3 regions of the Thermomonas mangrovi genome follow, and region 3 is predicted to be linked to each of the others. Evidence: predicted binding sites of a transcription regulator. Region 3 holds the regulator's gene; each other region holds the start of a gene.

The links. The regulator HrcA, encoded in region 3, represses chaperone genes, less so after heat shock. The targets are predictions, from matches to a motif close to TTNGCACTCNNNNNNNNNGAGTGCNAA.
Region 1: the regulator HrcA is predicted to act here: its motif matches at 2,485-2,511, upstream of groES (co-chaperone GroES).
Region 2: the regulator HrcA is predicted to act here: its motif matches at 4,907-4,933, upstream of rpoH (RNA polymerase sigma factor RpoH).

Annotation. Positions count from the first base shown of each region.
Region 1 covers NZ_JAPEVV010000007.1:227,695-237,727, forward strand. The annotation lists gene ON759_RS11430 (protein-disulfide reductase DsbD family protein) at 1-2,058, opposite strand, end outside; gene cutA (divalent-cation tolerance protein CutA) at 2,063-2,386, opposite strand; gene groES (co-chaperone GroES) at 2,558-2,848, shown strand; gene groL (chaperonin GroEL) at 2,926-4,566, shown strand; gene ON759_RS11450 (hypothetical protein) at 4,875-6,053, shown strand; gene ON759_RS11455 (LicD family protein) at 6,050-7,390, shown strand; gene ON759_RS11460 (2-C-methyl-D-erythritol 4-phosphate cytidylyltransferase) at 7,383-8,042, shown strand; gene ON759_RS11465 (RuBisCO large subunit C-terminal-like domain-containing protein) at 8,039-9,280, shown strand; gene ON759_RS11470 (peptidoglycan-binding domain-containing protein) at 9,367-9,966, shown strand; gene ON759_RS11475 (SET domain-containing protein) at 9,976-10,033, shown strand, end outside.
Region 2 covers NZ_JAPEVV010000003.1:122,573-132,605, reverse strand. The annotation lists gene rhlB (ATP-dependent RNA helicase RhlB) at 1-1,513, shown strand, start outside; gene ftsE (cell division ATP-binding protein FtsE) at 1,596-2,285, shown strand; gene ftsX (permease-like cell division protein FtsX) at 2,278-3,228, shown strand; gene ON759_RS07165 (response regulator) at 3,230-4,075, shown strand; gene ung (uracil-DNA glycosylase) at 4,109-4,810, shown strand; gene rpoH (RNA polymerase sigma factor RpoH) at 4,959-5,828, shown strand; gene ON759_RS07150 (DUF1203 domain-containing protein) at 5,965-6,432, shown strand; partial or broken gene ON759_RS07145 (NYN domain-containing protein) at 6,494-7,251, shown strand; gene tal (transaldolase) at 7,226-8,167, opposite strand; gene ON759_RS07135 (primosomal protein N') at 8,216-10,033, opposite strand, start outside.
Region 3 covers NZ_JAPEVV010000001.1:445,489-455,521, forward strand. The annotation lists gene ON759_RS02180 (outer membrane protein assembly factor BamE) at 1-74, opposite strand, end outside; gene fur (ferric iron uptake transcriptional regulator) at 213-614, shown strand; gene recN (DNA repair protein RecN) at 611-2,287, opposite strand; gene hrcA (heat-inducible transcriptional repressor HrcA) at 2,367-3,410, shown strand; gene grpE (nucleotide exchange factor GrpE) at 3,463-3,963, shown strand; gene dnaK (molecular chaperone DnaK) at 4,077-6,005, shown strand; gene dnaJ (molecular chaperone DnaJ) at 6,082-7,215, shown strand; gene ON759_RS02215 (DUF1631 family protein) at 7,335-9,500, shown strand; gene dapB (4-hydroxy-tetrahydrodipicolinate reductase) at 9,552-10,033, shown strand, end outside.

The DNA of each region.
Region 1 (10,033 bases), on a different contig from region 3:
CGCCTTCTCGTTGGCCTTGCAGCTGACGCACCAGTCGGCGGTCATGTTGACGAAGACCACCCGGCCCTGCGCGCGCAGGTCGGCCAGCGCCTGTTCCGAGAACGCGACCTGGGCGATGCCGCTCGGGGTGGCGTTCGTGTTGGCAATCGCGGGCTTGTGCAGGCGATGCAGGCTGGCCAGCGGCCAGGCCGTGGCCAGCAGGGCCAGCAGCGCGACGACGCGCCAGCCGCCGGACCCGCCGCTGCGTGCGCGGGTCCAGGCCCAGGCCGCCAGCGCCAGCGCGATCGCGGCCAGCGACCACCACCACACCGCATCCGCGCCGCGTAGGGCGGCCAGCACGAACAGCAGCCAGGCCGCGGTGGTGTACAGCGGGAATGCGAGGAACTGCTTGAAGGTCTCCATCCACGCGCCGGGCTTCGGCAGCAGGCGGGCCAGCGCGGGCACGAAGCCGATCAGCAGGAACGGCAGGGCCAGGCCAAGGCCAAGCGCGAGGAACACCAGCAGCCCGCCCAGGGCCGGACCGGTGAAGGCATAGGCCAAGGCGGCGCCCATGAACGGCGCGGTACACGGCGTCGCCAGCACGACCGCGAGCACGCCGGTGAAGAAGTCGCCGGCCATGCCTTCGCGCTGGAGGAGGGCGCCGGTGCGCGCGCCGAGCGCGACGTTGGCATGCCACAGGCCGGACAGGCTCAGGCCCAGCGCGAACACCACCAGGCCCAGCCCGGCCACCACCAGCGGCTGCTGCAACTGGAAGCCCCAGCCCAGCGCCAGCCCAGCCTTGCGCAAGGCCAGTGCCAGCGCACCCAGTGCGAGGAAGCTGGCGAGCACGCCGGCGGTGTAGGCCAGCGCGTGCCGGCGCGCGCGCTGCCGGCTTTCGCCGCTCTGCGCCAGCGACAGCGCCTTCAGCGCCAGCACCGGCAACACGCAGGGCATCAGGTTGAGGATCAGGCCGCCGAGCAGCGCCAGCAGCACGGAGCCGAGCAGTCCGGCATGGCCTTGGACCGGGGGCGCCTGGCGCGGTGCGTCGGCGGTCGAGGTGGCATCGGGCCGCGCGATGGCCCGATCCGCCGGCGCGGCATCGACGGCGGCGACGGCGGTTTGCTCCGATGCCGGCGCTGGCGACGGGGCGTCGTTGGTGGACGCGGCAGGCGCGGCCGCGAGGCGGCCGGCGGGCAGCGTGACCGGCAACCGACGCGTCATCGGCGGATAGCAGATGCCGCCGTCCTGGCAGCCCTGCAGCCCGAGCGCCAGGGTGCCGGTGGCGGCGGCCTCGGTGGTGCGCGACACCGCCAGCGGGATCTCGACCTGGTCGAAGTACACCGCCACGTCGCCGAAGTGTTCGTCGCGGTAGGCCCGCGCGGCCGGCATCCTCGCCTTCGGCGGCAGCGCGGCGGCCAGCCCCTTGCCGGCCTGCAACGAGACGCTGAGCTTGTCGCGGTAGAGGTAGTAGCCCGGCGCCGGGGTCAGGCGCAGCAGCAGGGTATTGCCGTCGAGGGCGATCACCTCGCTGGCGTAGGCCTGCTCCGGCGGCAGCGGGGCCGCGTCGGACTGGACGGCATCGCCGCCGCCGAACAGGCCGCCGCGCTTGCCTCCGAGCCCGAACGCGCCGGTCGCCGCGGCCTGCGGCAACGCGACCTTCAGCGTGCGGGTCTGCGGCGGATAGCAGATCCCGGCATCGGCGCAACCCTGGTACTTCACGGTCAGGGTGGTCGTGGTGGCGCCCGCCACGGGGGTCCCATCAACGGTCCCGACCAGCGCCTGCCGGTAGGTCTCGACGTCGCCGAAGAATTCGTCGCGGTGCTTGTCGCCATCGGGCAGGGCCAGTCGCGCCTCGCCGAACGTCGCATCCGCCTTCACCGAAGTGCGGTGGCGGTACAGGTAATAGCCGTCGGCGATCTTCCAGCGGACCTCGATGCGGTCGGGCGCGGTGGCCTGCGCGGACAGCACGAAAACCTGGTCGACGGGCGGCAGGGCGACATCCGCAGCGGACGCCGGGACGCCGGCGAGCAGGGCGAGCGCGGCCAGCCAGCGGCGCAGGCGGTGGAGGGGTCGGGTCATCGGGTCAGTCTAGCGGACGGGTTTCGGCGGTTACCCACTGCAGGTACGCGGGCAGGCCGGCGGCGGATTCGACCGCGACCAGCTCCGGCAGTTCATACGGATGCAGCGCGGGCAGCCGGGCCTCGAGCGCGGGATAGCGGGCGCGGGTGGTCTTGAGCAGCACCAGCACCTCGTCCGCCTGTTCGATCGCACCCTGCCAGCGGTAGATCGACCGCGCCGCGGGCAGCAGGGTCGCGCAGGCGACCAGCCGCTCCTCGACCAGGGCGCTGGCCAGGCGCTCGGCGCTGGCGTGGTCGGGGCAAGTGCAGAAGCAGAGCAGCAGGTCCATGCGGCCTAGGGTACGGGATGCCGCCTGCCCCCTTGAAAGCCCGCGGCGGCCCCCCATCTCCCGCGCATCCCGGATGCGGGATGTTCGCGTCCCGCGCCTTGGCACTCGCCAGCCGAGACTGCTAAGATTTCCGGGTTTTTCCACTCCAATCAACCATTTGCAGAGGTTGCCATGTCCAACATCAAGCCGCTGTACGACCGCGTGGTCATCAAGCGCATGGAAGAAGAGAAGCTGTCCGCGGGCGGCATCGTGATCCCCGACAGCGCCACCGAGAAGCCGATCAAGGGCGAAGTCGTCGCCGTCGGCACCGGCAAGGTGCTGGACAACGGCCAGGTCCGCGCCCCGCAGGTGAAGGTGGGCGACAAGGTCCTGTTCGGCAAGTACAGCGGCACCGAGGTGAAGCTGGACGGCGCCGAGCTGCTGGTGGTGAAGGAAGACGACCTGTTCGCGATCCTCGGCTGATCGCAACCCCTCCCCGACCCTCCCCTTCGCTGCGCGAAAGGGAGGGAGCACAAACATCACATTCGAGGTAATTCGCAATGGCTGCCAAGGACATCCGTTTCGGCGAGGACGCGCGCTCCAAGATGGTGCGCGGCGTCAACGTGCTCGCCAATGCCGTCAAGGCCACCCTCGGCCCGAAGGGCCGCAACGTCGTGCTGCAGAAGAGCTTCGGCGCGCCGACCATCACCAAGGACGGCGTGTCCGTCGCCAAGGAAATCGAGCTGGCCGACGCGTTCGAGAACATGGGCGCGCAGATGGTGAAGGAAGTCGCGTCCAAGACCTCCGACAACGCCGGCGACGGCACCACCACCGCCACCGTGCTGGCGCAGGCGTTCATCCGCGAGGGCATGAAGGCGGTCGCCGCCGGCATGAACCCGATGGACCTGAAGCGCGGCATCGACAAGGCCGTGACCGCGGCCGTGGGCGAGCTGAAGAACCTCAGCAAGCCGTCGTCGACCAGCAAGGAAATCGCCCAGGTCGGCACCATCTCCGCGAACAGCGACGCCAACATCGGCGACCTGATCGCGCAGGCGATGGACAAGGTCGGCAAGGAAGGCGTGATCACCGTCGAGGACGGCTCGGGCCTGGAGAACGAGCTGGACGTGGTCGAAGGCATGCAGTTCGACCGCGGCTACCTGTCGCCGTACTTCATCAACAACCAGCAGTCGATGCAGGCCGAGCTGGACGACCCATTCATCCTGCTGCACGACAAGAAGATCTCCAACGTCCGTGACCTGCTGCCCGTCCTCGAGGGCGTGGCCAAGGCCGGCAAGCCGCTGCTGATCGTGGCGGAAGAGGTCGAGGGCGAAGCGCTGGCGACGCTGGTGGTCAACACCATCCGCGGCATCGTCAAGGTTTGCGCCGTGAAGGCCCCGGGCTTCGGCGACCGCCGCAAGGCGATGCTGGAGGACATGGCGATCCTGACCGGCGGCACCGTGATCTCAGAGGAAGTGGGCCTGTCGCTCGAGAAGGCGACGATCAAGGACCTCGGCCGCGCCAAGAAGGTGCAGGTCAGCAAGGAGAACACCACCATCATCGACGGCGCCGGCGACGGCGCGGGCATCGAGGCGCGCATCAAGCAGATCAAGGCGCAGGTCGAGGAAACCTCCTCGGACTACGACCGCGAGAAGCTGCAGGAGCGCGTGGCCAAGCTGGCCGGCGGCGTGGCCGTGATCAAGGTCGGCGCGGCGACGGAAGTCGAGATGAAGGAGAAGAAGGCGCGCGTCGAGGACGCCCTGCACGCCACCCGCGCGGCGGTCGAGGAAGGCATCGTCCCCGGCGGCGGCGTGGCCCTGATCCGTGCCAAGGCGGCGATCGCCGAGCTCAAGGGCGCCAACGAGGACCAGAACCACGGCATCGCGATCGCCCTGCGCGCGATGGAAGCCCCGCTGCGCGAGATCGTGACCAACGCCGGCGATGAGCCGAGCGTGGTGCTGAACCGCGTCGCCGAAGGCACCGGCGCGTTCGGTTACAACGCCGCCAACGGCGAGTTCGGCGACATGATCGAGTTCGGCATCCTGGACCCGACCAAGGTCACCCGCACCGCGCTGCAGAACGCGGCGTCGATCGCCGGCCTGATGATCACCACCGAGGCGATGGTGGCCGAGCTGCCGAAGAAGGACGAACCGGCGATGCCGGGCGGTGGCGGCATGGGCGGCATGGGCGGCATGGATTTCTGAGCCCGCGCCATCCGCGACACCGCAACAAGAAAACCCCCGCCGCAAGGCGGGGGTTTTTGCGTCATGGGCAGGCATGCGCTGCGCGACGCGAATCGCGTTCGGCTACCCTGCACCGTTCCGTGCCAGATCGGGGGGCCCTCTCCATGTTCGCTGCCTGCGTCATCACGCACACCGGGAGCCCCGGCGCCGCACTGGCACAGCGTGGCACTGCCTTGGTGGCGCAGGGACGGGTTGCCGAAGCCCGGGACGCCTACCGTGCGGCCATCGCGGACGCCCGCGACTGGTCGTGCTGGTCCAATCTTTCCGCCTTGGCGATCGGGTTGGAGCAGCACCAGGAGGCGCTGGAGCACGCCAAGCGCGCGATCGCGCTGGCGCCAGGCCAGGCCGATGCCTGGGTCAACGCGGCGATCGCCAGTTGGCGGCTGGGGGAACGACGCGATGCCGCCAAGGCGATGCAGCACGCGCATCGACTGGCGCCTGCCCATGCATCGGCGGCGATGGGCATGGCGCGGATGCTGCGTGCAGTCGACCGCCTGCAGGCCGCCCACGACGTGCTGGCGACCGCGATCGCAAGCGGCGGGCCGGGCTTCGCCTTGCAGCATGCGATGGGCGAGTTGACGCGGGTGATGGAGCGCCCCGCCGAGGCCAGGCGGCATGCGCGCGACGCGCTGCGACAGGTCACGGACGACACGCTCGCGCATGTGGTGCGCGGCGGTGCGGAGCCCCCACACGAGAAGCGGCCGGAGGTCGGCACGTGGCGGGCGGTGCTCGTCGATTGCCTGTCGCGCCTGCGGGCGATCGCGGCAGCACCCTGCCTGGCCGGTGGTGCGGTGCGCATGCATGCGATCCACGGTGGCCTGTGGGAAGCGCGCAAGGACATCGACATCGCGATCGATGCGGATGTCCCCCGGGATGCGCTGCTCGCTGCATTCGCCGAAGGCTACCGGCCTTTCGCCCTGCAGGGACAGCGCATGCCCCCGGCCGGCGAGATCGGGGTGCTCGGCCTGGTCCATGTGGAGAGCGGGATTCCCGTGGACGTCCTGCTCCAGCGCCGGCGTGGCGGGCGCTGGGTCGGTTCCTTCGGCCCGCCGGATCACCTGGTGTTCGACACGCCGGCCTTCGCGATCGAGGACGTCGCTTGCGACCCGCTCGAGGTGACCGTCCCGATGCCGGCCCCGGTGGATGAATACCTGGGGTGGATCTATGGCGACGACTGGCGCGAGGAGCACCGATCGCTGGCGGGCAAGGTGATCCCGCGCCAATTCGTGCAGAAGGGGTTGGTCAGCCCGGGCCTTGCGGAAGCTTCGCGCGACGCCGCGATAACCCGGGCGTTGCTGACCCTCGGGACCGTGCTGGTGCCGGGGGGGGGCGGGGCGGCGCTGGCCGTGTGCGACCAGATCCTGGCGATCGAGGCGTTCCCCGAGGTCGAGTCGATCCACGTGCGCCTGCTGCGCCTGGTCGGAACCGACGGCAGCGTGGGCGCATGACGGTCTCCGCGCGCGGGCTGCCGCTCTCCACGCTCGTCGGCCACTCGCCCGAAGCGTCGGCGGGAGCGATCGTGCACGCCATGCGCGAGTTCGAGGCAGGCGGGCGCGAGGCCGCGGCGCCCGCCTATGCACGGGCGCTGTCTCAGCCGTATGCGCATCCCGCGAGCTGGTCGAACCTGTCTGCCCTGGCGGTGGCGCTGGGCGATGCGGCCGCCGCAGTCCGGCATGCCCAACAGGCCCTGCGGCTGTCGCCGTCGCTGGCGGATGCCTGGACCAACCTCGGCGTCGCGAGCTGGCATGCGGGCCAGCGCCGCGACGCCGCGATGGCCACCCACCGCGCGCTGCAGCTGGCTCCCGGACTGGAGTCCGCCGCGCTCAATTACGCGCGGATGCTGCAGGCGGTGGATCGCGCGGCGCAGGCACGCGAGGTGCTGCGTGCCGCTTCGCAGGCGAACCCCGGCGCGTGGCGCCTGCAGCGGGCGCGCGGCGAATCCGCGCGCCTCGCGGGCGATGCCGCCGAGGCGCGGACCTGCCTGCTGGCGGGATTGGCGGGCCAGGCGCGGGCGCTCGATCCCGGTTCGCCCGGTCGCGGTGGCCTGCGTCCGCCGGCAGGCGTGGACGTACGCACTGCACTGTTCGTGGCGGCCGACCTGCTCGAGGCGCATGGCATCGCCTACCACCTGACCGGCGGCACCTTGCTCGCGCTGGTCAAGGATGGCGCGCTGTTCCCGCACGACAAGGACGTCGACCTGATGTTGCTCGATCCAGCACCCGCGCAGCTGGACGCGTTGCAGGCTGCGGTGGCGCAGGATGCCGAACTCCGGCAACCGCGCAAGGACGACGCGGAGGTCATCGGCTTGGTGCACGGACCCACCGGCGTCGGCATCGACCTGCTGGTCGCGCGGACGGTCGCTGGCGGCGCATTCCACGTCAGCCTGGGCTGGCCCGACCACCTCGCATCGCGGGTCGGACCCTATGCCACGGAGCGATTGGCCTGGGACGGGCGCGACTGGCCGGTGCCGGCACCACCGGAGGCTTACCTGGCGTGCGTCTACGGGGCGGACTGGCGCGTGCAACACACCGTGGCGGCGGGCGTGGCCTACGACCGCTGCTACCTGGATACCGCGGTGTCGTCGCAGGCGCGCACGCCCGAATCGCTGCCGCGCGCGCTCAACCTCGGGTTGGCGCGTCTCTCGCACGCGCTCGAAGGCCGCGAATGGTCGAAGGCGGTGGCCTACTGCGCGCAACTGCTGGCGCGCGAGGAATTGCCGGAAGTCCGCGTGGTCCTCGGCCGGCTGCGAGCGGCCGGCCACGACGGCATGCGGTTCGATGGCTGAGGCACGCATCTCCGCACTGCTGCCCGCCGCCGGCGGCGGCACCCGCCTTGGCCTGGGCGACAAAGGTTTCCTGGAATTGGCGGGCAAGCCCTTGCTGCACTGGGTCGCGGAAAAGGCGCGCCAGGTCGCCGACGAAGTGGTGGTGGCGGTGCCGGGAGAACGGCTCGAGGAAGCGCGCGCGCTGTTGCCCGGTTGCGTCGTGATCGCCGGTGGCACGACGCGCCACGCCAGCATCGCCAGGCTGGTCGACGCCGCCTCGGGCGACTGGCTGCTGGTCCACGATGTCGCCCGTCCGTTCGCCAGCGTCGCGCTGATGCGCGCCGTGCTGGCGGCGGCAGCGGGATGCGGCTGCGCAGGGGCCATGCTGGACCCCGAGGTGCCGGTGGCGCGCCTGCGCGATGGCCGCGTGGTCGAGGCCCTTGTCCGCAGCGAGGCGGCCATCTTCCAGGCACCGCAGGCGTTCGGCCGCATCTTGCTGCAGCGCCTGCTGCGCGAGGCGGATGAAGCCGGGTGGGAACCGCAATCCACGCTCCAGCTCGCGGTACGCGCGGGGAGTCCGGTGGCGGCGGTGCCCGGCGAGAAGTCCAATATCAAGATCACCACGGCGGACGATTGGCGTCTGGCCCAACTGCTGGAGTCCCACTTGCGATGAGTTCAGGCAACCTCCCGCGCACCGCGCATCCCGACTTGTTCCGCTGGTCCGCGGACCTCGATCCGGACGCCTACGTCCGTGCCCGCTACCGGGTCGGTTCGCTGCACGATGCCGAGGCCACGGCGATCGGCATGGCGATCGAGCAGAGCGCGGCGACCACCGCGATCGCCGGGCACGTGCAACCATCGATGCTGGTGGATTGGACGATCCGGGTGGTGTCGATGCACCCGCTGGATCCCCCGGAGCGCGAGGCGGGCGTCGCGCCCTACCACCTCGCCACCGAGGTCTATGCGGATGGCGGGGGCGCGGAACGGCACTGGGCGATCGAGCTCGCGATCCCGCGTCGCCTGCTGGCGGGCAAGCCGGCACAGCTCTGGAACGTGGTGTTGGGCGAATTGCCCCGCCTCGGCTTCCTGACCCGCTTCCAGTTGGCCGGGCTGGAGTTGCCTGCCGAGTTCGGGCCAGGGCCGGCCTTCGGCGTCGCCGGGATCCGCGAACGCTTCGGCGTGCCGCGCGGTCCCCTCCTGTGCCGGTCGATGCGGCCGGCCGTCGGCCTCGACATCCCGACCATGGCCGCGCTCAACCGCGAGGTGCTGGAAGGCGGCTTCCACCTGGTGAAGGACGATGAGCTGCAGGTGTTCGCCGACTTCGAGGGGTTCCGCGCCCACGTGCAGGCGATGGTCGCGGCGCGGGATGCGGCCCGCCAGGCGACCGGCGAGCGCAAGGGCTACCTGGCCAACCTGATCTGCGAACCCGATGAACTGCCGTCGCGTTGGGCGCTGCTGCAGGCGCTGGACGTGGACGCTGCGCTGGTCGCACCCGCGCTCCAGGGCTATGGCACGCTGGCGATGCTGGCGCGCGAGCGTCGCATGCCCTTGCTGGCGCACAACACCGGCAGCGAGCTCGGGTCGCGCCATCCCGACTGGGGGATCGCGCACCCGGTGCTCAGCCACGCCTGCGAGGCGTTCGGCGCCGACTGGATGGTGACGTCGGGCGAGTACGGTGCGCAGGATGGCGTCGGACTGGCGGACGCCTGGCCCTTCGGGCGCCCACAGCGCGCCATGCCGATCCTGCAGGGCGGCAAGTCCCCGGACGGTTTGCCGCGCTTCCGGGCCGGGGTGGGCAACGACGACTACATGCTGATCGTGGCGTCCTGGGTCGATGCCCATGCCGATGGCGTGCGCGGTGGCGCGCGCGCGTTCAGGACGGCGGTGGACGCACGGGCGCCGGTGGCCTGACCGCGCCGGTCGGTGTCCGCCTCGCGGCGTCGGCCGCGTATCCCTCGATGCCGGCATCGACGATGCCACGACATGCGAGGTACACCATGCCCAAGGCCATCAGTGGATCGGTCGGGCGCGGCGGGCGCAATTTCCCGCCCTCCGACGTGATGACCGTCCAGTACCTGCTCAACTGCGTGCCGGCCAGCCAGGGCGGGCCCAGCCCGGAACTGGCGGTCGATGGCGCCGTCGGGCCCAAGACCATCGGCGCGATCGAGAAATACCAGCGCGCCATCGGCGGGACCTGCGATGGCCGCGTCGATCCGGGTGGCGCCACCTTGCGGGCGCTTCAGGTGCGCGACCCTTACCCCATGCAGTCGATCACCCAAGGGGCTGGCATGGCGAAAAGCGGTGCGCCCGGAAAGGGTGGTGCGGGTGACCCCTGGGGCAGCAAGTCCGGGGGTGGCGGCTTCGGCCAACCCGGCATGAAGGGCGGTGCGGGCGATCCCTGGGGCAACAAATCCGGGGGCGGCGGTTTCGGCCAGCCGGGCATGAAAGGCGGTGCGGGCGATCCCTGGGGCAACAAGTCCGGCGGCGGCTTCGGCCAGCCGGGCATGAAGGGCGGTGCGGGCGATCCTTGGGGCAACAAGTCCGGCGGGGGCGGGGGCTTCGGACAGAAGGGCGGGTTCGGCAGCAAGGGCTTCTGAGGCCCGGGCATGGTGCACGCAGCGAGCGAGGACGAACCGACGCCGTTCGTGCGCGACGTGCTGATGC
Region 2 (10,033 bases), on a different contig from region 3:
GGTGATCGACCGCCTGCTCAAGCGCCCGGCGCTGGCCGACCGCAAGCCGGAGGATCCGCGCGCGCTGATCCTGGCGCCGACCCGCGAGCTGGCGATCCAGATCCACAAAGACGCGGTGAAGTTCGCCTCCGACCTCGGCCTGAAGTTCGCGCTGGTCTACGGCGGCGTGGACTACGACAAGCAGCGCGCGCTGCTGCAGGCCGGCGCCGACGTGATCATCGCCACCCCCGGGCGGCTGATCGACTACGTCAAGCAGCACCGCGTGGTGTCGCTGCATGCCTGCGAGATGTGCGTGCTGGACGAGGCCGACCGCATGTTCGACCTCGGCTTCATCAAGGACATCCGCTTCCTGCTGCGGCGGATGCCGGAGCGCACCACCCGCCAGACCCTGCTGTTCTCGGCCACCCTCAGCCACCGCGTGCTCGAGCTCGCGTACGAGCACATGAACGAGCCGGAGAAGCTGGTGGTGGAGGCGGAGACCGTGACCGCCGCGCGCGTCCGCCAGAAGCTCTACTACCCGGCCGACGACGAGAAGATCCCGTTGCTGCTGGGCCTGCTGTCGCGCAGCGAAGGCGCGCGCACCATGGTGTTCGTCAACACCAAGGCGTTCGTCGAGCGCGTCGCCCGCGCGCTGGACCGCGCCGGCTACCGGGTCGGCGTGCTCAGCGGCGACGTGCCGCAGAAGAAGCGCGAATCGCTGCTGAAGAAGTTCCAGGCCGGCCAGCTCGAACTGCTGGTGGCCACCGACGTCGCCGCGCGCGGCCTGCACATCGACGGCGTGAGCCACGTCTACAACTACGACCTGCCGTTCGATGCCGAGGACTACGTGCATCGCATCGGCCGCACCGCGCGCCTTGGCGCGGAGGGCGACGCGATCAGCTTCGCCTGCGAGCGCTACGCGATGTCGCTCCCCGACATCGAGGCCTACATCGAGCAGAAGATCCCCTCCGAACCGGTGACCCAGGCGCTGCTGACGGCGCTGCCGCGCAAGCCGCGCGAGGGCGTGGAAGCCGTTGCCGAGGACGGCGAGAGCATCAGCGAGATCTTCAAGGAAGTGCGCGAGGCGCGCGCTGCCGAGGACGCCAAGCGCGGCGGTGGGCGCAGCGGTGGCGGCGGCCGTGGCCGTGGCGAGCGCAGCGGTCCGCGTGCCCCGCGCAGTGGCGACGGCGCCGGCGAGCGCCGCGAGCGCGGTCCGCGCCCGCCGCGCAAGCCCCGGCCGGAAGGCGAGGCCGCCCAGGCCGCGGCTGCGGCCCCGGCGCAGCCGGCGTCGCCGGTGGTCGATCCCGCGCAGGCCCCGCGAGCCGAGGGCGAACGCCCGGCGCGCAAGCGTCGTCGTCGTCGCGGCGGGCGTCCGGTCGAAGGCGCGGACGCCGCGCGCCAGCCTGCGACCGAGGCCGCCAATCCCGCGTCGTCGTCGCCGTCGGCCGCGCCTGCCGGCGCGCCGTCGTTGCTCACGCGCATCGGCCGTGGCCTGAAGTCGCTGGTCACCCGCGCGCCGCGCGGCCAGCACTGAGCATCGCCCCGTCGACGCAGCGCTGGTCGCCATCGGCGGCGCGCGCGATACTGCCCGCTCGCCCGCCGCACGATCCCCCGCGATGACGGTCCTGCGCTTCGACAACGTCAGCAAGCAGTATCCCGGCGGCCACGCGGCCCTGGCCGGCGTGAGCTTCGCGGTCGAGGCCGGCGAGATGCTGTTCGTGACCGGGCATTCGGGCGCCGGCAAGAGCACCCTGCTGCGCCTGATCCAGCTGGCCGAGCGGCCGAGCCGCGGCGCGGTGCTGTTCGGCGAGCGCAACCTGGCCAAGGTGCGCGGCGGTGGCATCGCCCGCCACCGGCGCGGGCTGGGCGTGGTCTACCAGGACCACCAGTTGCTGATGGACCGCAGCGTGGCCGAGAACGTCGCGCTGCCGCTGGTCCTGCGCGGCATGAAGCGCGCCGAGATCGGCAAGCGCGTGCGCGTGCTGCTGGAGCGCCTGGGCCTGGGCGCGCGCGAACGCGCGCTGCCGTCGCAACTGTCCGCGGGCGAGCAGCAGCGGGTGGGCATTGCGCGGGCGGTGATCGCCGAGCCTGCGATGCTCATCGCCGACGAACCCACCGGCAACCTCGACCCGACCCTGTCCGCCGAGATCATGGCCTTGTTCGCCTCGCTGCCCGAGCGCGGCACCAGCGTGCTGGTGGCCAGCCACGACCTCGGCCTGGTGCGGCGCATGCGCAAGCGCGTGCTGGTGCTCGACCACGGCCAGCTGGCCGACGACATCGCGCCGGAGGACCTGGCCGATGAATGAGAAGGTCGCCGACGTCCACGCCAGCCGTTTCGGCGCCTGGCTGGACCACCACGGCTACAGCATCGTGGCCAGCCTCGGCCGCCTGCTGCGCAAGCCCTGGGCGACCCTGCTGACGATCGGGGTAATGGCGATCGCGCTGGCGCTGCCGCTCGGCCTGTGGGTGGTGCTCGGCAACGTGTCCCGGCTCGGCGGCGAGGTGCAGGCCTCGCGCGACGTCGCGGTCTTCCTCAAGCCGGCGGTCGCGCCCGCCGCCGCGGCGGCGCTGGCCGACACCCTGCGTGCGCGGGGCGATGTCGCCGGTGTCGAGGTGGTGACCCCCGAAGCCGCGCTCGCCCAGTTGCGCGCGCAACCGGACATCGCCGCGGCGATCGACGTGCTCGGCGCGGACGCCGCGCGCGCCGCGCTGCCCTCGGTGTTGCGGGTGGTGCCGCGTGGCGACGAACGACAGCTCGCAGCATCGCTGCGCACCCTCCCCGAGGCCGACCGCGTGCAGCACGATGCGGTCTGGCGGGAGCGGCTGGATGCGTGGCTGCGCTTCGGCGGCCGTGCGGTGCTGGTGCTCGCCGCGCTGCTGGGACTCGGCGCCCTGCTGGTGGTCGGCAACACCGTGCGCCTGGACATCCAGTCGCGGCGCGAGGAAATCGGCGTCCTCCAGCTGCTCGGGGCCAGCGACGGCTTCGTGCGGCGCCCGTTCCTCTACCTTGGCGCCTGGTACGGCTTGGCCGCCGGTGGCCTGGCGTTGGGGGTGCTGACCCTGGCCTGGATGGGCCTGCGCGAGCCGCTGGCCGACCTTGCCGCGCGCTACGGCAGCGATTTCGCCTTGCGCGGGCTGGATCCATTGCATGCGGGGGGCGTGCTGTTGGGCGCCGGCCTGCTGGGCTGGCTGGGCGCGGGCCTGGTGACCGGGCATTACTTGCGGCAAACACGGCCAGGGAAGGGCTGAGATGAGCGCTCAACAGGATCTGCGCCACGTGGTCAGCGATGCACCGAGGGTGATGGTGGTCGATGGCAGCAAGCTGGTGCGCAAGCTCATCGGCGATACCCTGCTCAAGGAATTGCCGGGCGCGCGGGTGGTGGGCTGCGCCGGCATCGAGGAAGCGCGCGCGATCCTCGCCGAGGGCGCGGTGGACCTGGTGACCACGGCGCTGGTGCTGCCGGACGGTGATGGCCTGGCCTTGGCGAGGAGCGTGCGCGAGGCCTCGGGGCAGGCCTACGTGCCGGTCATCGTGGTGTCCGGCAATGCGCAGGAGGCACTCGAAGCGCGCGCCTTCACCGAGGACGTGACCGACTATTTCGACAAGTCGCTGGGCCATGGCGCGCTGGCGGCGTTCATCCGCGGCTACGTCCATCCTGCCCCGATCGAGGGCGCCCGCATCCTCTACGTCGAGGACAGCCGGGTGGTCGCGGTCGCCACCAAGCGGATGCTGGAGCGGCAGGGCATGCAGGTGCTGCACGTGATCAGCGCGGAGGACGCGCTCGAGCACCTGCACCGGTTCCTCGGGCGCAGCGATGGCGACGTCGGCGCCGACCTGGTGCTCACCGATGTTTACCTGAAGGGGTTGCTGAGCGGGCGCGAGCTGCTCAACCAGATCCGCGACGTGTTCCGCTACGGCAAGCGCCGGCTGCCGGTGTTGGTGATGACCGGCGACGACAACCGCGACAACCAGGCCGCGCTGCTGCGCGAGGGTGCCAACGACCTGGTGCTGAAGCCGATCGAGGAACGCCTGCTGGTGACCAAGGCCCTGTACCAGCTGCGGCTGGCGAAGTTGCCGGAGCCGGGATCGCGATGAGGCCTAGCCCCCCATGCCCGGCCTTCGCGGGACATGGCTGACATCCGCCTCGAGTCCAGCTGGAAGGCCCGCGTCGGCGACTGGTTCGCGCGCGACGACATGCGCGCCCTCTCCGCCTTCCTGCGCCAGCGTAAGGCGGCAGGCGCCACCGTCTTCCCGCCCGGCGGCGAGATCTTCGCCGCGTTCGACGCCACCCCGTTCGACGCGGTGAAAGTGGTGATCCTCGGCCAGGACCCGTACCACGGCCCCGGCCAGGCCCACGGGCTGTGCTTCTCGGTGCGCCCGGGCGTTCCGGTGCCGCCGTCGCTGGACAACATCTACAAGGAACTGGCGCGCGACACCGGCTTCGTCCGCCCGGACCATGGCTGCCTGCTGCCGTGGGCGCGCCGCGGCGTGCTCCTGCTGAACAGCGTGCTGACGGTCGAGGCCGGCCAGCCGGGCTCGCACCAGGGCAAGGGCTGGGAGGGCTTCACCGACCACGTGGTCGACGTCCTCAACCGCGAGCGCGAGCACCTGATGTTCCTGCTCTGGGGCAGCTACGCGCAGAAGAAGGGCGGGGTGATCGATGCCCGCCGGCACCGGGTGCTGAAGGCGCCGCATCCCTCGCCGCTGTCGGCCCACCGGGGGTTCCTCGGCTGCGGGCATTTCTCGGCCGCCAACCAGTCCCTGGCCCGCAGCGGGCAGGCGCCGATCGACTGGGCCCTCCCCCCGGCGGGGGCCTTGTCCGGCGCCTGAGGCGCCCCCACGTCGCGTTCATGTGGGCCATGGCCTACTGGGGATCGGGACGCGCCAGCGTTCCACCAGCAGAACACTCGGGAACTTCCGGCGGGTTTAGCAGTCAAAGACGTCGACTGCTAAACTCGTCCACATGAGGCACGCCACCATGTCGTCCAACGCCCTTGTCGCCAACAACCTGCCGATCCCCAGCGCGATGGGCTCGCTGGAGGCCTACATCGGCGCGGTCCACCAGATCCCGGTGCTGTCCGTCGAGGACGAGCAGCGCCTCGCCGTGCGCCTGCGCGAGCACAACGACATCGCCGCCGCGCAGGAACTGATCCTGTCGCACCTGCGCTTCGTGGTGCACGTCGCCCGCGGCTACAGCGGCTACGGCCTGCAGCTCGGCGACTTGATCCAGGAAGGCAACATCGGCCTGATGAAGGCGGTGAAGCGCTTCGACCCGACGGTCGGCGTGCGCCTGGTGAGCTTTGCGGTGCACTGGATCCGCGCCGAGATGCACGAGTTCATCATCAAGAACTGGCGCATCGTGAAGGTGGCCACCACCAAGGCCCAGCGCAAGCTGTTCTTCAACCTGCGCAAGAGCAAGACCCGCCTGGGCTGGCTCAACGCCGAGGAAGTGCGCACCGTCGCCCGCGACCTCAACGTCTCCGAGCACGAGGTGCTGGAGATGGAGGCGCGGCTGTCCGGGCGCGACATCGGCTTCGATGCGCCGGACGACGGCGACGACGACCATGCCCCGCCGGCGCCGGTGAACTACCTGGTCGCCAACAACGACATCGATCCCGCGATGGCCTACGAGTCGGCCAACGACGAGGACACCCAGCTCGACCTGCTGCGCGAAGGCATGGCTCGCCTGGATGCGCGCTCGCGCGACATCATCAAGCGCCGCTGGCTGGACCCGGACAGCAAGGTGACGCTGCAGGAGCTGGCCGACGAGTACGGCGTCTCCGCCGAGCGCATCCGCCAGGTCGAAGCCAACGCGCTGAAGAAGATGAAGGCCTTGTTCGCGGCCTGACCCGCGCAAGCGGTGTTGCGATGCATGACGGCCCGGAGCGATCCGGGCCGTTCGTCTTTTTGCGGTCACCGCAAGAACCGGAGTGCGCGGGATGCGCCGTCGGCGGAAGCTGCGGTCCGCCTTCGAGGATCCGCGCATGGATTACATCGTCTCCGGCTTGCCGCTCGCACCGTTCGCCCCGCTGTTCGGGCTCGACGCCGCCGCGCTGGCGATGCACGGCGCGCGTCGCGTGGTGGCCGACGCCCGGCCCGGCTATCCGTGCCGGGTCAGCCTGGAAGATGCCGCGCCGGGCGAATCGCTGCTCCTGCTCAACTGGCGCCACCTGGATGGCGACACGCCGTACCGCAGCGACGGCCCGATCTTCGTGCGCGAGGCTGCGACGGCCAGTGCGCGGTTCCGCAACGCGATCCCCGGGCAGCAACTCAGCCGGCTGTTGTCGGTGCGTGCCTACGACGGCGACGGCGGGATGCGCGATGCGGACGTGGTCGAGGGCGGCGCGCTGGAGGCGCTGGTCGCGCGCTTCTTCGCCGATCCGGCGGTCGCATTCCTGCACGTGCACAACGCGCGGCGCGGCTGCTATGCCTGCAGGATCGATCGCGGCTGAGGCGCGCGGCCCGTCGCTCGATCGTGCTGGGCTATGCTGCGGCGGACACGCGGAGCACCCCATGGCCGACACCGACACCAGCATCGCCCTGCTGATCGACGCCGACAACGCGCCGGCCGGCAAGATCGAGGCCATCCTCGCCGAGGTCGCGCGGCACGGCGCCGCGCACGTGCGCCGCGCCTACGGCAACTGGACCAAGGCGACCCTGAATGGATGGGAAAAGGCCCTGCATCCCTACGCGATCCAGCCCGTGCAGTTGTACGACTACAGCAAGGGCAAGAACGCGTCGGACATCGCGATGGTGATCGACGCCATGGACCTGCTGGCGTCCGGGCGCATGCAGGCGTTCGCGCTGGTCAGCAGCGATGCCGACTTCACCCCGCTGGTGATGCGCATCCGCAGCGCCGGGCTGAAGGTCTACGGTTTCGGCGAGGCGAAGACGCCGGAGCCCTTCGTCAACGCGTGTTCGCAGTTCACCTACCTGGAGGCCCTGGGCGCGCGGCCCGACCCGGCGGTGCCGGAACAGGCGACGCTGCAGCCGGTGGATGGCCGCAAGCTGCGCGGCGACACCCGGCTGGTGAACATGCTGCGCAGCGCGATCGAATCGGAAGCCGACGACGAGGGCTGGGCCAACCTCGGCGCGGTCGGCAAGCAGGTGCGCAACCAGGCCTCGTTCGACCCGCGCAACCACGGCTATTCGAAGCTGGTGTCGCTGATCGAGGCGATCGGCCTGTTCGAGACCCGCCGCGTCGGCCAGGCAGTCGAGGTGCGCGGCAAGCGCAAGGGCTGAGGCTCAGCCCAGCTTCGCCGCCAGCAGCGCTTCCAGCTTGCGCTGGTCGGCGGCGAACTTGCGGATGCCGTCGGCCAGTTTCTCGGTGGCCATCGCGTCCTCGTTGTGTTGCCAGCGGAATGCGGCTTCGTCGAGCGGGGTGGGCGCTGCGGTGCGGTCGTCGGCATCGACCAGCGCGCGTTCGACGGCATCGTCCGATTGCTCCAGCGCGGCGAGCAGCTCGGGGGAGATGGTCAACCGGTCGCAGCCCGCCAGCGCCAGCACCTCGCCGGTGTTGCGGAAGCTCGCGCCCATCACCACGGTGTCGTAGCCGTGCTGCTTGTAGTGCTGCCAGATGCGCCGCACCGACTGCACGCCGGGATCGTCGGCGGGCGTCGCCGGCGCGGGCATGCCGTTGGCCAGGTGCCAGTCGAGGATGCGGCCGACGAAGGGCGAGATCAGGAACACGCCGGCCTCGGCGCAGGCCACCGCCTGCGCGAACGAGAACAGCAGGGTGAGGTTGCACTGGATGCCTTCGCGCTCCAGCCGTTCGGCGGCGCGGATGCCCTCCCAGGTGCTGGCGATCTTGATCAGCAGGCGCTCGCGGCCGATGCCGGCGTCGGCGTACAGCTGCACCAGACGGCGCGCCTTGGCGATGGTCGCCTCGGTATCGAAGCTCAGCCGCGCATCCACTTCGGTGGACACGCGGCCCGGCACCAGCTTCAGGATCTCGCCGCCGATCGCCACCGCCAGGCGGTCGCCGGCGTCGGCCAGCCTGTCGTCGCCACCCGCGGCCGCGACTGCGGCGTCGAGATGCGCCGCGTACGCCGGCAAGGCGGCGGCCTTGAGCAGCAGCGACGGGTTGGTGGTGGCGTCGATCGGGCGGAAGCGGGCGATCGCCTCGATGTCGCCGGTGTCGGCGACCACCACGGACTGCTGGCGGAGTTGTTCGAGCTGGTTGGCCACGTGCGGGATGTCGGGCGAGGGAACCGCGATTGTCGCCGATGCGCGCGCTCAGTACAGGTCGACCGGATCGACGTCGAGCGACCAGCGCACCTTGCGGGCTTCGGGGGAGGCGTGCAGGCCGGGCACGAGGGCATCGAGCACGGCATGCAGCTGCCGGCGGGCGGCGGCGGAGACCACCAGTTGCAGGCGCTGGTAGCCGGCGCGGCGCGGCATCGGCGCGGGCAGCGGACCATGCAGGACGATGTCGGGATCGGCCTCGGCGAGGCCTGCCGCGGCCCGTTGCAGGAACTGCATCGGCGGGTCCGCCTGCTTCGCCTCCGCCCGCAGCAGGGCAAGGTGGGCGAAGGGCGGAAAGCCGGCGGCTTCGCGCAACGCGAGCTCGCCCTCGGCGAAGGCGTGGTAGCCGCCGTGCACGAGGGTCTGCAGCAGCGGATGCTCGGGATGGTGGGTCTGCAGCAGCACCTCGCCGGGGCGCTCGGCGCGGCCCGCGCGCCCGGCCACCTGCACCAGCAGCTGCGCGAGTTTTTCGCCGCTGCGGAAGTCGGCGGAAAACAGGCCTTCGTCGATGCCGACCACGACCACCAGGGTCAGCCGCGGCAGGTCGTGGCCCTTGGCCAGCATCTGCGTGCCGACCAGGATCCCGGGCGCGTCGCCCAGGCGGTCGAGGTGCGCCTGCAGGGCGTCGCGCTGGCCGGTGCTGCCGCGGTCGATGCGCAGCACCGGGACGTCGCCGAAGCGCGCCTGCAATTCCGCTTCGATGCGCTCGGTGCCGTTGCCCTGCGGTTGCAGGCCGAGGCTGGCGCAATCCGGGCAGGCTTGCGGTGCGGGCCGCCGATGACCGCAGTGGTGGCATTGCAGGCGCCTGCCGTGCGCGTGCACGGTCATCGGCGTCGGCTTGTCGGGCGTGCTGCAGCGCGGGCAATGCGCGCTCCAGCCGCAGTCGTGGCACAGCAGCACCGGCGCGTAGCCGCGGCGGTTGCGGAACACCAGTACCTGGCCGCCGGCATCGATCGCCGCGCGGATCGCGCGCAGCGCCTCGTCCCCGAGGCCGGCCTGCAGCGGCCGCTTGCGCACGTCGACGATGCGCACGCGGGGTGGCGTCGCGTTGCCTGCGCGATGGCGCAGGCGCAGGTGCGCATAGCGCCCGCTGGCCGCGTTGTGCAGGCTCTCCAGCGCGGGCGTGGCGCTGCCCAGCACGATCGGCACGGCGAGCGCGCGGGCGCGCAGGATGGCGAAGTCGCGCGCGTGGTAGCGGATCCCGTCGAACTGCTTGTAGCTGCCGTCGTGCTCCTCGTCGACGACCAGCAGGCCGGCCTCGGGCAGCGGCACGAACACCGCCGAACGCGTGCCCACCACCACCCGCGCCTGGCCGCGCGCCGCCGCCAGCCAGGTCGCGGCGCGCTCGTGGTCGGTGAGCCCGGAGTGCAGCGCATGCACCGGCACCCCGAGCCGCGCGCGGAACCGCGCCAGCGCCTGCGGGGTCAGGCCGATCTCCGGGACCAGCACCAGCGCCTGCTTGCCGCGCGCGAGGCAGTCGGCGATCGCCTGCAGGTAGACCTCGGTCTTGCCGCTGCCGGTGACGCCGTCGAGCAGGAGCGGCACGAAGCCGCGGGCGTCGCGGATCGCGTCGATGGCGGCCTGTTGTTCGTCGTTCGGGCGGAACAGGGCGGCTGCATCGCCCGGCGTGCGTGGGCCGGTGGCAGGGGCGAGTTCCATCTCGATCCGTTCGACCAGCCCGCGATCGCGCAGGCTGCGCATCGTGCTGCGCCAGCCCGGCGCCGCATCGTCCAGCCAGTCTTCGCTGCGCGGCGCGTCGAGCAAGGCGGCCAGCGCCCGGGGCTTGCCGGCGCGCATCGCCGGGAACGC
Region 3 (10,033 bases):
ATCGGCTGGCGGTACATCAGCCCGCAACCACTGGCGAACGTCACGGCGAGGAGGAGCGGGAGCAGCTTGCGCATCGAGGTCACGGGCGAGTCACGAATGCACCGATGATACACTCAACACGGCCCGCGACAGCCCGCAAGGGCTGCGCGGGGCACCCCCGGCGGCAGGCGTTCACGCCGCGTTGCCGGCGGCATCGCTTCCGCGGAGCAGGCATGGAATCGCAGGATCTACGCAAGGTCGGACTCAAGGTCACCCACCCGCGGATGCGGATCCTGGAACTGCTGGAGCAGAGCAAGCCCCGGCACATGACCGCCGAGGACATCTACCGGCACCTGATGGCCGTCGGCGAGGAGATCGGGCTGGCCACGATCTATCGCGTGCTGACCCAGTTCGAGTCGGCCGGCCTGGTGCTCAAGCACAACTTCGAGGGCGGCCACGCGATCTACGAACTCGACCGCGGCGAGCACCACGACCACATGGTCGATGTCGATACCGGCAAGGTCATCGAGTTCCACAGCGACGAAATCGAGGCCCTGCAGCGCAAGATCGCCGCCCAGCACGGCTACGACATCGAGGACCACGCGCTGGTCCTATACGTCCGCAAGCAGCGCTAGCCCGCAGGCGCTCCCGCCGCGTCCAGCAACAGTTGCCGCGCGGCCGCCCGCGCCTCGTCGGTCAGGCGGCTGCCGCCGAGCATCCGCGCGACTTCCTCGATCCGCGCCGGCGCATCCAGCAGCACCACGGCGGACTGGGTGATGCCGTCCCGCGCGGCCTTGCTCACCCGGTAATGCGCATGCCCGGCGGCCGCGACCTGCGGCTGGTGGGTCACGCACAGCACCTGGCGATTGCCGCCCAGCGCGCGCAGCCGGGCCCCGACCGCGGCCGCGACCGCACCGCCGATGCCGGCATCCACTTCGTCGAAGACCATCGTCGGCACCGCGTCCAGGCCGAGCGTGGCGACTTCGATCGCCAGCGAGATGCGCGACAGTTCGCCGCCGGAGGCGACCTTGCGCAGCGGCCGTGGCGGTTGCCCGGGGTTGGCCGTGACCAGGAATTCCGCGCGTTCCGCGCCGAGCGGATCGGGGGCGTCGACGTCGTTCGCGGGGAGCGCCACCTCGAAGTGGGCGCCCTGCATGCCGAGGCCAGCGATCAGGTCCGCGACCGTGCCGGCCAGCGCGTCGCCCGCGCGTCGGCGCGAGGCGCCGAGGACGGCGGCGGCCTCTTGCCACGCGGCATGGGCGATCGTGATCGCGCGATCGAGGTCGAGCAGGCGCTGTCCCGCATCCTCCAGCGAGACCCACTCCGCCGCCAGCGCATCGCGATGTGCCGCCAATGCAGCCGGCGCGACGCGGTGCTTGCGGGCGAGATCGTGGACCCGGCCCAGGCGTCGCTCGAGCGTGGCCAGGCTGTCGGGGTCGAGGTCGAGGTCGCCGCGGATGCGTTCCAGCGCCGCAAGGGCCTCGTCCAGCTGGATCGCGGCGGAGTCGAGCAGCGCGTCGACCTCGCCCAGACGCGGTTCGTGCGTGGCTTCGCGTTGCAGGATGGCCTGCAGCTTGCGTGCACGTTGCGGCAGGGCGTCGTCGCCGCCCAGGCCGTCCAGCGCCTGATCGCAGGCGGCCACGAGGGTCGCGGCGTGCGCCTGCCGACGATGCGCGGCATCGAGTTCGGCCAGCGCTGCGGGTTCCAGCGACTCGGCTTCGAGTTCGTCGAGCTGGTGGCGCAACCATGCGCGCCGGTCGGCGACGTCGCCACGGGCGAGCAGGGCATCGCGCTCCGCGGCCAGCGACTGCCAGCGGCGGGCGGCCGCGCGCACTGCGTCGAGCAGCTCGGGATGCCGCGCGTAGGCGTCCAGCAGGGTGGTCTGTGTGGCGCGCGAGAGCAGGGCCTGTTGTTCGTGCTGGCCGTGGATGCCGACCAGCAGCGCCGCGAGCTCGCCCAACTGCGAGAGGCTGGCCGCGCGGCCGTTGATCCATGCCCGCGAGCCGCCATCGGCGCGCAGGGTGCGGCGAAGCTGGCAGGCCTCGCCTTCGTCGAGGTCGTTGTCGCGCAGCCAGGTGGCCGCGGGCGGGCAGTCGGCGAGCTGGAACTCGGCTTCGAGCTCGGCGCGTTGCGCGCCATGCCGGACCGCGCCGGCGTCGGCGCGCGCGCCGCACAGGAACCCCAGCGCGTCCACCAGCAGCGACTTGCCCGCGCCGGTCTCGCCGGAAATGACGGTCAGCCCGTCGGCGAACGCCAGTTCAGCGTGCGCGACCACGGCGAAATCGCGGATGGACAGGCGGCTCAGCATGGCCGCGCATTGTGCCCGTTCCCGGGGGCGGGCCGATAGCGCTTGCGCGCGCCGGGTCCGCCGCTTACAACGCAGGGCCATGGCCCGTCCCGCCGACATCGCCCACGACCCGCGCGCGCGCCAGCTGCTGCGCACGCTGGTGTCGCGCCACATCCGCGATGGCGAACCGGTCGGCTCGCAGACCCTGGCCCGGCATTCGGGCCTCGACGTCAGCCCGGCCACCATCCGCAACATCCTGGCCTCGCTGGAGGATGCCGGCCTGCTCGCGGCGCCGCACACCTCGGCGGGCCGGGTGCCGACCGCGCAGGGCTACCGCCTGTTCGTCGATTCGCTGCTGCAGGTGCGGCCGCTGCCGGACGAGGAAGTCGCCCGCCTGCGCAGCGAACTGCCAGCCGGCGCGGGAACCCAGGCGCTGCTCGGCAGCACCTCGGAGTTGCTGTCGGCGATGACCCATTTCGTCGGCATGGTCAGCGTGCCCAAGCGCGAGACCTTCGCCTTCCGGCAGATCGAATTCGTCGCCCTGGATCCGCACCGCGTGCTCGCGATCCTGGTGTTCGCCGACGGCGAGGTGCAGAACCGCGTCGTGCAGGTGCGCCGGGCCTTCGACCCCGCCGAACTGGAGCAGGCCGCGCGTTACCTCAACGCGCATTTCGCCGGGCAACCGCTGGCGACCATCCGCGCCAGCCTGCTGCGCGACCTGCGCGATGCCCGCAGCGAGATGGAACGGTTGCTGGCGAGCTCGGTGGAACTGGCCGAGCAGGCCTTCGCCCCCAGCCGCGACGACATGCTGCTGGCCGGGCAGACCCGGCTGATGGGCTTGCAGGAGCTGGCCGACCTCGACCGCCTGCGTGCGCTGTTCGAGGCCTTCGCGGAGAAGCGCGAGCTGTTGCAGTTGCTCGAGCGCACCGCGAAGGCGCCGGGCATGCGGGTGTTCATCGGAGAGGAAACCGGCCTGGCGCCGCTGGAAGGGATGTCGCTGGTGACCGCGCCCTACGGCCACGAGGGTCGCACGCTGGGCGTGCTGGGGGTGATCGGCCCCAGCCGGATGGCCTACGACCGGGTGATCCCGGTGGTCGAGGCCGCCGCGGCGGCACTGGGCGCGGCCTTGAATCCGGAGCGTTGAGGCCCCATTGCCGCGGTCAGTGCGGCGCGAAGCCGCGTCCCGACCGCAGGCCATGACCCACGACCCGATGCACGATGCCCCCGAAGCCAGCGACGCCGCGGCGACGGACGAACTGGAGGCGCTGCGCGCCGAACTCGAGCAACTCAAGGCGCAGTCGCTGGTCGAGCGCGCCGACCTGGAGAACCAGCGCAAGCGCATCGCCCGCGAGATCGAGACCGCGCGCAAGTTCGCCAATGAACGCCTGCTCGCCGACCTGCTGCCGGTGTTCGACAGCCTCGATGCCGGCCTTGCTGCCGCGGGCGCCGACGCCGGCGCGCTGCGCGATGGCCTGGAGCTGACCTACCGGCAGTTGCTGAAGGTGGCCGGCGACAACGGCCTCAGCGTGGTCGACCCGACCGGCGCCGCGTTCAACCCCGAGCACCACCAGGCGATCAGCCAGGTCGATGCAGGCGACGCCGCGCCGGGCAGCGTGGTGCAGGTGTTCCAGAAGGGCTACCTGCTCAACGGCCGGCTGCTGCGGCCGGCGATGGTCGTGGTCGCGCGCGAGGACTGACGCGGTCCGCAACCCCGCCGCGGCGCGCCCCTTGAAGCGCCCGCCGCGGCCCCCAGATAGGCGGCATCGGCGCACGGCGCCCCCGAATACAACGCATCCAGAGGAACCAAGACATGGGCAAGATCATCGGCATCGACCTGGGCACCACCAATTCCTGCGTCGCGATCATGGAAGGCGGCAAGGCCAAGGTCATCGAGAACAGCGAGGGCGACCGCACCACGCCGTCGATCGTCGCGTGGACCAAGGATGGCGAAGTCCTGGTCGGCGCCTCGGCCAAGCGGCAGGCGGTCACCAACCCGAAGAACACCTTCTACGCGGTGAAGCGCCTGATCGGCCGCAAGTTCACCGACGCCGAGGTGCAGAAGGACCTGGGCCTGGTGCCGTACGCGATCACCCAGCACGACAACGGCGATGCCTGGGTCGCGCTGACCGACGGCAAGAAGCTGGCCCCGCAGGAAGTCTCGGCGAAGGTGCTGGAGAAGATGAAGAAGACCGCCGAGGCCTACCTGGGCGAGGCGGTCACCGAGGCGGTGATCACCGTGCCGGCCTACTTCAACGACAGCCAGCGCCAGGCGACCAAGGACGCCGGCCGCATCGCAGGCCTCGAGGTCAAGCGCATCATCAACGAGCCGACCGCGGCCGCGCTGGCCTATGGTTTGGACAAGGGCGACAACAAGGATCGCAAGATCGCGGTGTACGACCTCGGCGGCGGCACCTTCGACGTGTCGATCATCGAGATCGCCAACATCGACGGCGAGAAGCAGTTCGAAGTGCTGGCCACCAACGGCGACACCTTCCTCGGTGGCGAGGATTTCGACAAGCGCGTCATCGATTACCTCGTCGAGGAGTTCCAGAAGGAGCAGGGCATCGACCTGCGCAAGGACCCGCTGGCCCTGCAGCGCCTGAAGGACGCCGCCGAACGCGCCAAGATCGAGCTGTCCAGCGCGCAGCAGACCGAGGTCAACCTGCCCTACGTCACCGCCGACGCCTCCGGCCCGAAGCACCTCAACATCAAGCTGACCCGCGCCAAGCTGGAAGCCTTGGTCGACGACCTGGTCAAGAAGACCATCGAGCCCTGCCGCATCGCCCTCAATGATGCCGGCCTGCGCGCGTCCGACATCACCGAGGTGATCCTGGTCGGCGGCCAGACCCGCATGCCCAAGGTGCAGGCGGCGGTGGCCGAGTTCTTCGGCAAGGAGCCGCGCAAGGATGTCAACCCGGACGAGGCCGTCGCCATCGGCGCGGCGATCCAGGGCGGCGTGCTCGCGGGCGACGTCAAGGACGTGCTGCTGCTCGACGTCACCCCGCTGAGCCTGGGCATCGAGACCCTGGGCGGGGTGATGACCAAGATCATCGAGAAGAACACCACCATCCCGACCAAGGCGTCGCAGGTGTTCAGCACCGCCGAGGACAACCAGACCGCGGTCACCGTGCATGTGCTGCAGGGCGAGCGCGAGCAGGCCCGCTACAACAAGTCGCTGGCCAAGTTCGACCTCACCGGCATCGACGCCGCGCCGCGCGGCATGCCGCAGGTCGAGGTGAGCTTCGACATCGACGCCAACGGCATCCTGCACGTGTCGGCCAAGGACAAGAAGACCGGCAAGGAGCAGAAGGTCGAGATCAAGGCCGGCTCGGGCCTGTCGGACGACGAGATCCAGCGGATGGTGCAGGACGCCGAGGCCAACCGCGAGGAAGACAAGCGCTTCCACGAGCTGGTGACCGCGCGCAACCATGCCGATGGCCTGATCCACGCCACCCGCACCGCGATCAAGGACAATGGCGACAAGCTGCCGGGCGATGCCATCGGCCGCGCGGAAGGCGCCATCGCCGAACTCGAGACCGCGATGAAGGGCGACGACAAGGGCCAGATCGAGGCCAAGTCGAAGGCGCTGGAAGAGGCCGGCCAGGCGCTGTTCGCGGCTGCGGCCGCGGCGGGCCAGCAGGCGGGCGGCGAACAGGCCGGCCCGGCAACGGGCGGTGGCGACGACGTGGTCGATGCCGAGTTCACCGAGGTCAAGGACGACGGCAACAAGCAGGCCTGAGCGCCCGCCTGAAGCGACAACTCCGACGGGCAGGCCAGTGGCCTGCCCGTCTCGGTGAAAGGACCCGGCAACGACGATGAGCAAGCGCGACTACTACGACGTCCTGGGCGTGGCCCGCAACGCCAGCGATGAAGACCTGAAGAAGGCGTATCGCCGCTGCGCGATGAAGCACCATCCCGACCGCAACCCCGGCGACGCCAGCGCCGAGGCCGCGTTCAAGGAGTGCAAGGAGGCCTACGAGGTGCTGAGCGACGGCGGCAAGCGCCGCATGTACGACCAGCACGGCCATGCCGCGTTCGAGCACGGCATGGGCGGCGGCAACGCCGGGCCGGGCTTCGGTGGCGCCGACATGGGCGACATCTTCGGCGACATCTTCGGCAACATCTTCGGCGGCGGCGGACGCCAGCAGGGGCCGCGCCGTGGCGCGGACGTCGGTTACATCCTCGAGCTGGACCTCGAGGAGGCGGTGGCCGGGGTGGAGAAGCGCATCGAGATCCCCACCCTGGCCAGCTGCGAACCCTGCAACGGCAGCGGTTCCGCCGACGGCAAGGTGCAGACCTGCACGACCTGCCACGGCCGCGGGCAGGTGCGCATGCAGCGCGGGCCGTTCGCGATGCAGGCGCCGTGCCCGCATTGCGGCGGCAGCGGCAAGACCATCCCCAACCCGTGCCCGCACTGCGACGGCAACGGACGCGTCGAGGAAGAGAAGACGCTGTCGGTGAAGATCCCGGCAGGCGTGGACAGCGGCGACCGCATCCGCCTGGCCGGCGAGGGCGAGGCTGGCCCGGCCGGCACGCCGCCCGGGGACCTGTACGTCGAGGTCCGCGTGCGCCCGCATGCGATCTTCCAGCGCGACGGCGACGACCTGCACTGCGAGGTGCCGATCCGCATCTCGCAGGCGGCGCTCGGCGACGTGGTCCGCGTCCCCAGCCTGGATGGCGAGCTGGAGCTGCGCATCCCGGCGGAAACCCAGTCGGGCAAGGTGTTCCGCCTGCGCGATCGCGGGGTGAAGTCGGTGCGCAGCCGGCACCCCGGCGACCTGTACTGCAAGGTGGAGGTCGAGACGCCGGTCAACCTCACCCCCGAGCAGCGCGAGCTGCTGGAGAAATTCGAGGCCACCTTCGTCGGCGAGGACGCACGCAAGCATTCGCCGAAGTCGGCCACGTTCCTCGATGGGGTCAAGGGATTCTGGGACCGCATGGTGTCGTGACGCCCTCGATCGCGCGGAATGCGTCGCGCAAAGCGTCGCTTCTTGACGTAGATCACCCAAGCGTGACGTGGAGAGGGGTAGGCTGCATGGGGTAAAAATCCCTGTACAGGCAGCCCCCGATGTCGTACGACCCCCTGCAAGCCGAGCCGCGGCCGGATCCCGGCCCGCTCCTCGATGCCCTCCAGCGCCTGCTGTTGGAACGTGTCCCGCCGAGCCTGGACCGTGCGCTGGCTCGCGTCGACGACTACCTGTTCGATCGTAGCCAGTCCGGGGACGAGACCCTGGGCCTCAACGTGCTGCGCGACCTGCGCCAGGCGCGCGGGCAGATCTCGCGGCGCCTCGAGCAAGCGCTGCTTTCGGGATTCCGCGCCCTGCGCGACCCGATGGCACCGGCCGCCTCGCTCGACCACGCCAACATGAGCCTGCTGTCGGAGGATGGCCTCGAGGAACAGCTGGCCATCGAGCAACTGGCCGAAAGCCTTGCCCGCGCGCATGCGGGCGCACTCGAAGTCCTCGGCAAGCGCATGGCCTGCCTGCTGGACCGCGACAGCCTGCCGCCGGCCGAAGATCCGCTGGCACCGACCTTCCTGGCGGGCGCCCTGCGCAGGTCGGTGGAGGCGCTCGAACTCGGCGCCGGCGTGCGCATCGTGCTGTTCAAGTTCCTGGAGCGCGAACTCGGGCCGACGCTCGGGCAGGTCTACGACCGCGCGAACGCGTTGTTGGGCGGCGCGGGGATTCTCCCGCACCTGCGGACCGGCCAGCGGATGGACGGCAGCACCACGGGCGCAGGAAGGGAAGCGGAGCAGGCCGGCGGCGCGTCGGGCAGTCCCGCGATGACCCAGCCCAGCCCCGCCGACCAGGCCACGTTCGCAACCATGCTCAACCTCCTGCAAGGCTGGCGAACCGCGGCCGGGCCCGGGCTGGCGGGGCAACCCGGCGCGGGGCCGATGCAGACCCTGAGCTCCGGCGAATTGATGACCATCCTCAGCCTGCTGCAGAGCGACCTGCCCGGGCAGCTGCAACAGGACCGACGCGAACACTCGTTCGCCAGCCAGTTGCGCCGCGAGGTGGCCCAGGGCGCGAAGAAGCTGGGGGTCGCCAGCGACAACCTGCACCTCGATGGCCTGGATGAGGACGCGGTGGACCTGGTGGCACTGCTGTTCGACGTCCTTCTGGACGGGCCGCAGTTCGATCCCGACATCCGCCGCATGATCGGCCGGATGCTGGTGCCGTACGTCAAGGTGGCAGTGAAGGATCGGCGGATGTTCCTGTTCAAGGAGCATCCCGCGCGCCGCCTGCTGAACACGGTCGCCGAGGCCTGCGAGGGCAATCGTGGCGAGGCGCCGCAGGAGCGCGAATTGCTCAATCGCGTCGACCACACCATCGATCGCCTCGTCGCCGAGTTCAACGAAGACGTCGCGATCTTCGAGGCGCTGGAGCAGGAATTGCGCGCCTACATGGCGCAGCATCGCAAGCGCGTGGAGCTGGCCGAGAAACGCGCGGCCGAGGCGCAGCGCGGACGCGAACGCCTGGACCATGCCCGTAGCGCCGTCAATGCAGCGCTCGCCCAGCACCGCGGGGAGCGCCAGCTTCCCGGTGTGATCGATGGTTTCATCAACCGCTATGCGGCGCACCACTTGATCCAGGTGATGCTGCGAGACGGCCACGGCTCGCCGCGGTTCGAGGAAGCGATGCTGGCGGTCGAAGACGTGTTGTTGGCCTTCGACCATGCCGAATTGCGGACCCCGGCGGCGGAGCTGCCCGCGCTCCCGCGCAAGCAATTGCTGGAGATCCTGTCGAGTTCCGGGTGCACCGGGGAACCGGCGGAGGGTGCGTTGGCCTCGATGCAGGACGCCCTCGTCCGCCTGGCAGGTGGCGAACGCGCCGCGGACATCGCAACCCGGCTCCCCGAGCAGGTCATCGCCCCGGAGCCCCCGGCGCCGCCCGAGCCCGAGCCGGTCGCCCTGCAACTGGTGGCGGGAACCGACACCCTGGATTTCGACGCCAGCGTGCTCGAGCGCATGCGCAAGCTCAAGGTCGGGGGGTGGATCCAGCTGCAGACCGCCGTCGACCGCATCGAACCGGCGAAGGTCTCATGGATCAGCCCGATCTCCGGCCGCCTGCTGCTGGTGAACCGCCGTGGCATCCGGGTGCTGGTCGCAGCGCCCGAGGAACTGGCCGCGATGGCCAAGCTGGGCAAGGTGACGCTGCGCGAGGGCGACACCATGTTCGACGACGCCATGCACCAGGTGGTGGATCGCCTCAAGGCAGCAAGCGCCGGGTGATGGGCGGCGCGGCGCTTGCCCACGAAGGCATGCGTCGCTAGCCTGCCCGGGATGAGCGCTTCCCCGGTGAAATTGATCGTCCATGGCGCCCGCGGACGCATGGGCCAGGCCTTGCTCCGGCTTGCTGCCGTCGACCCCGGGGTCGTCGTGGTCGGTGCCGTGGCCCGCACGCTCGATGGCCGGATCGTCAAGGGCGTGCCGCATTTCCTCGCCTCCGAATTGGCGGGCGTGCCGGCGTTCGACGTCGCGGTCGACTTCAGCCTGCCCGAGGGCTTCGACGCCGTGCTGGCCTTGTGCCGCGCGCGCGGGGCGGCGCTGGTGTCCGGGACCACCGGCCTGTCCGCTGACCAGCAGGCGGCGATGGACGCGGCTGCCGCAGGCATCCCGCTCGCCTGGGCGAGCAACTTCAGCCTCGGCGTGGCGGTGCTGCAGGCGCTCGTCGAGCGCGCGGCGCACGCCTTGCCCGGGTGGGACTGCGACATCGTCGAGGCACACCACGCACGCAAGCTGGACGCGCCCTCGGGCACCGCGCT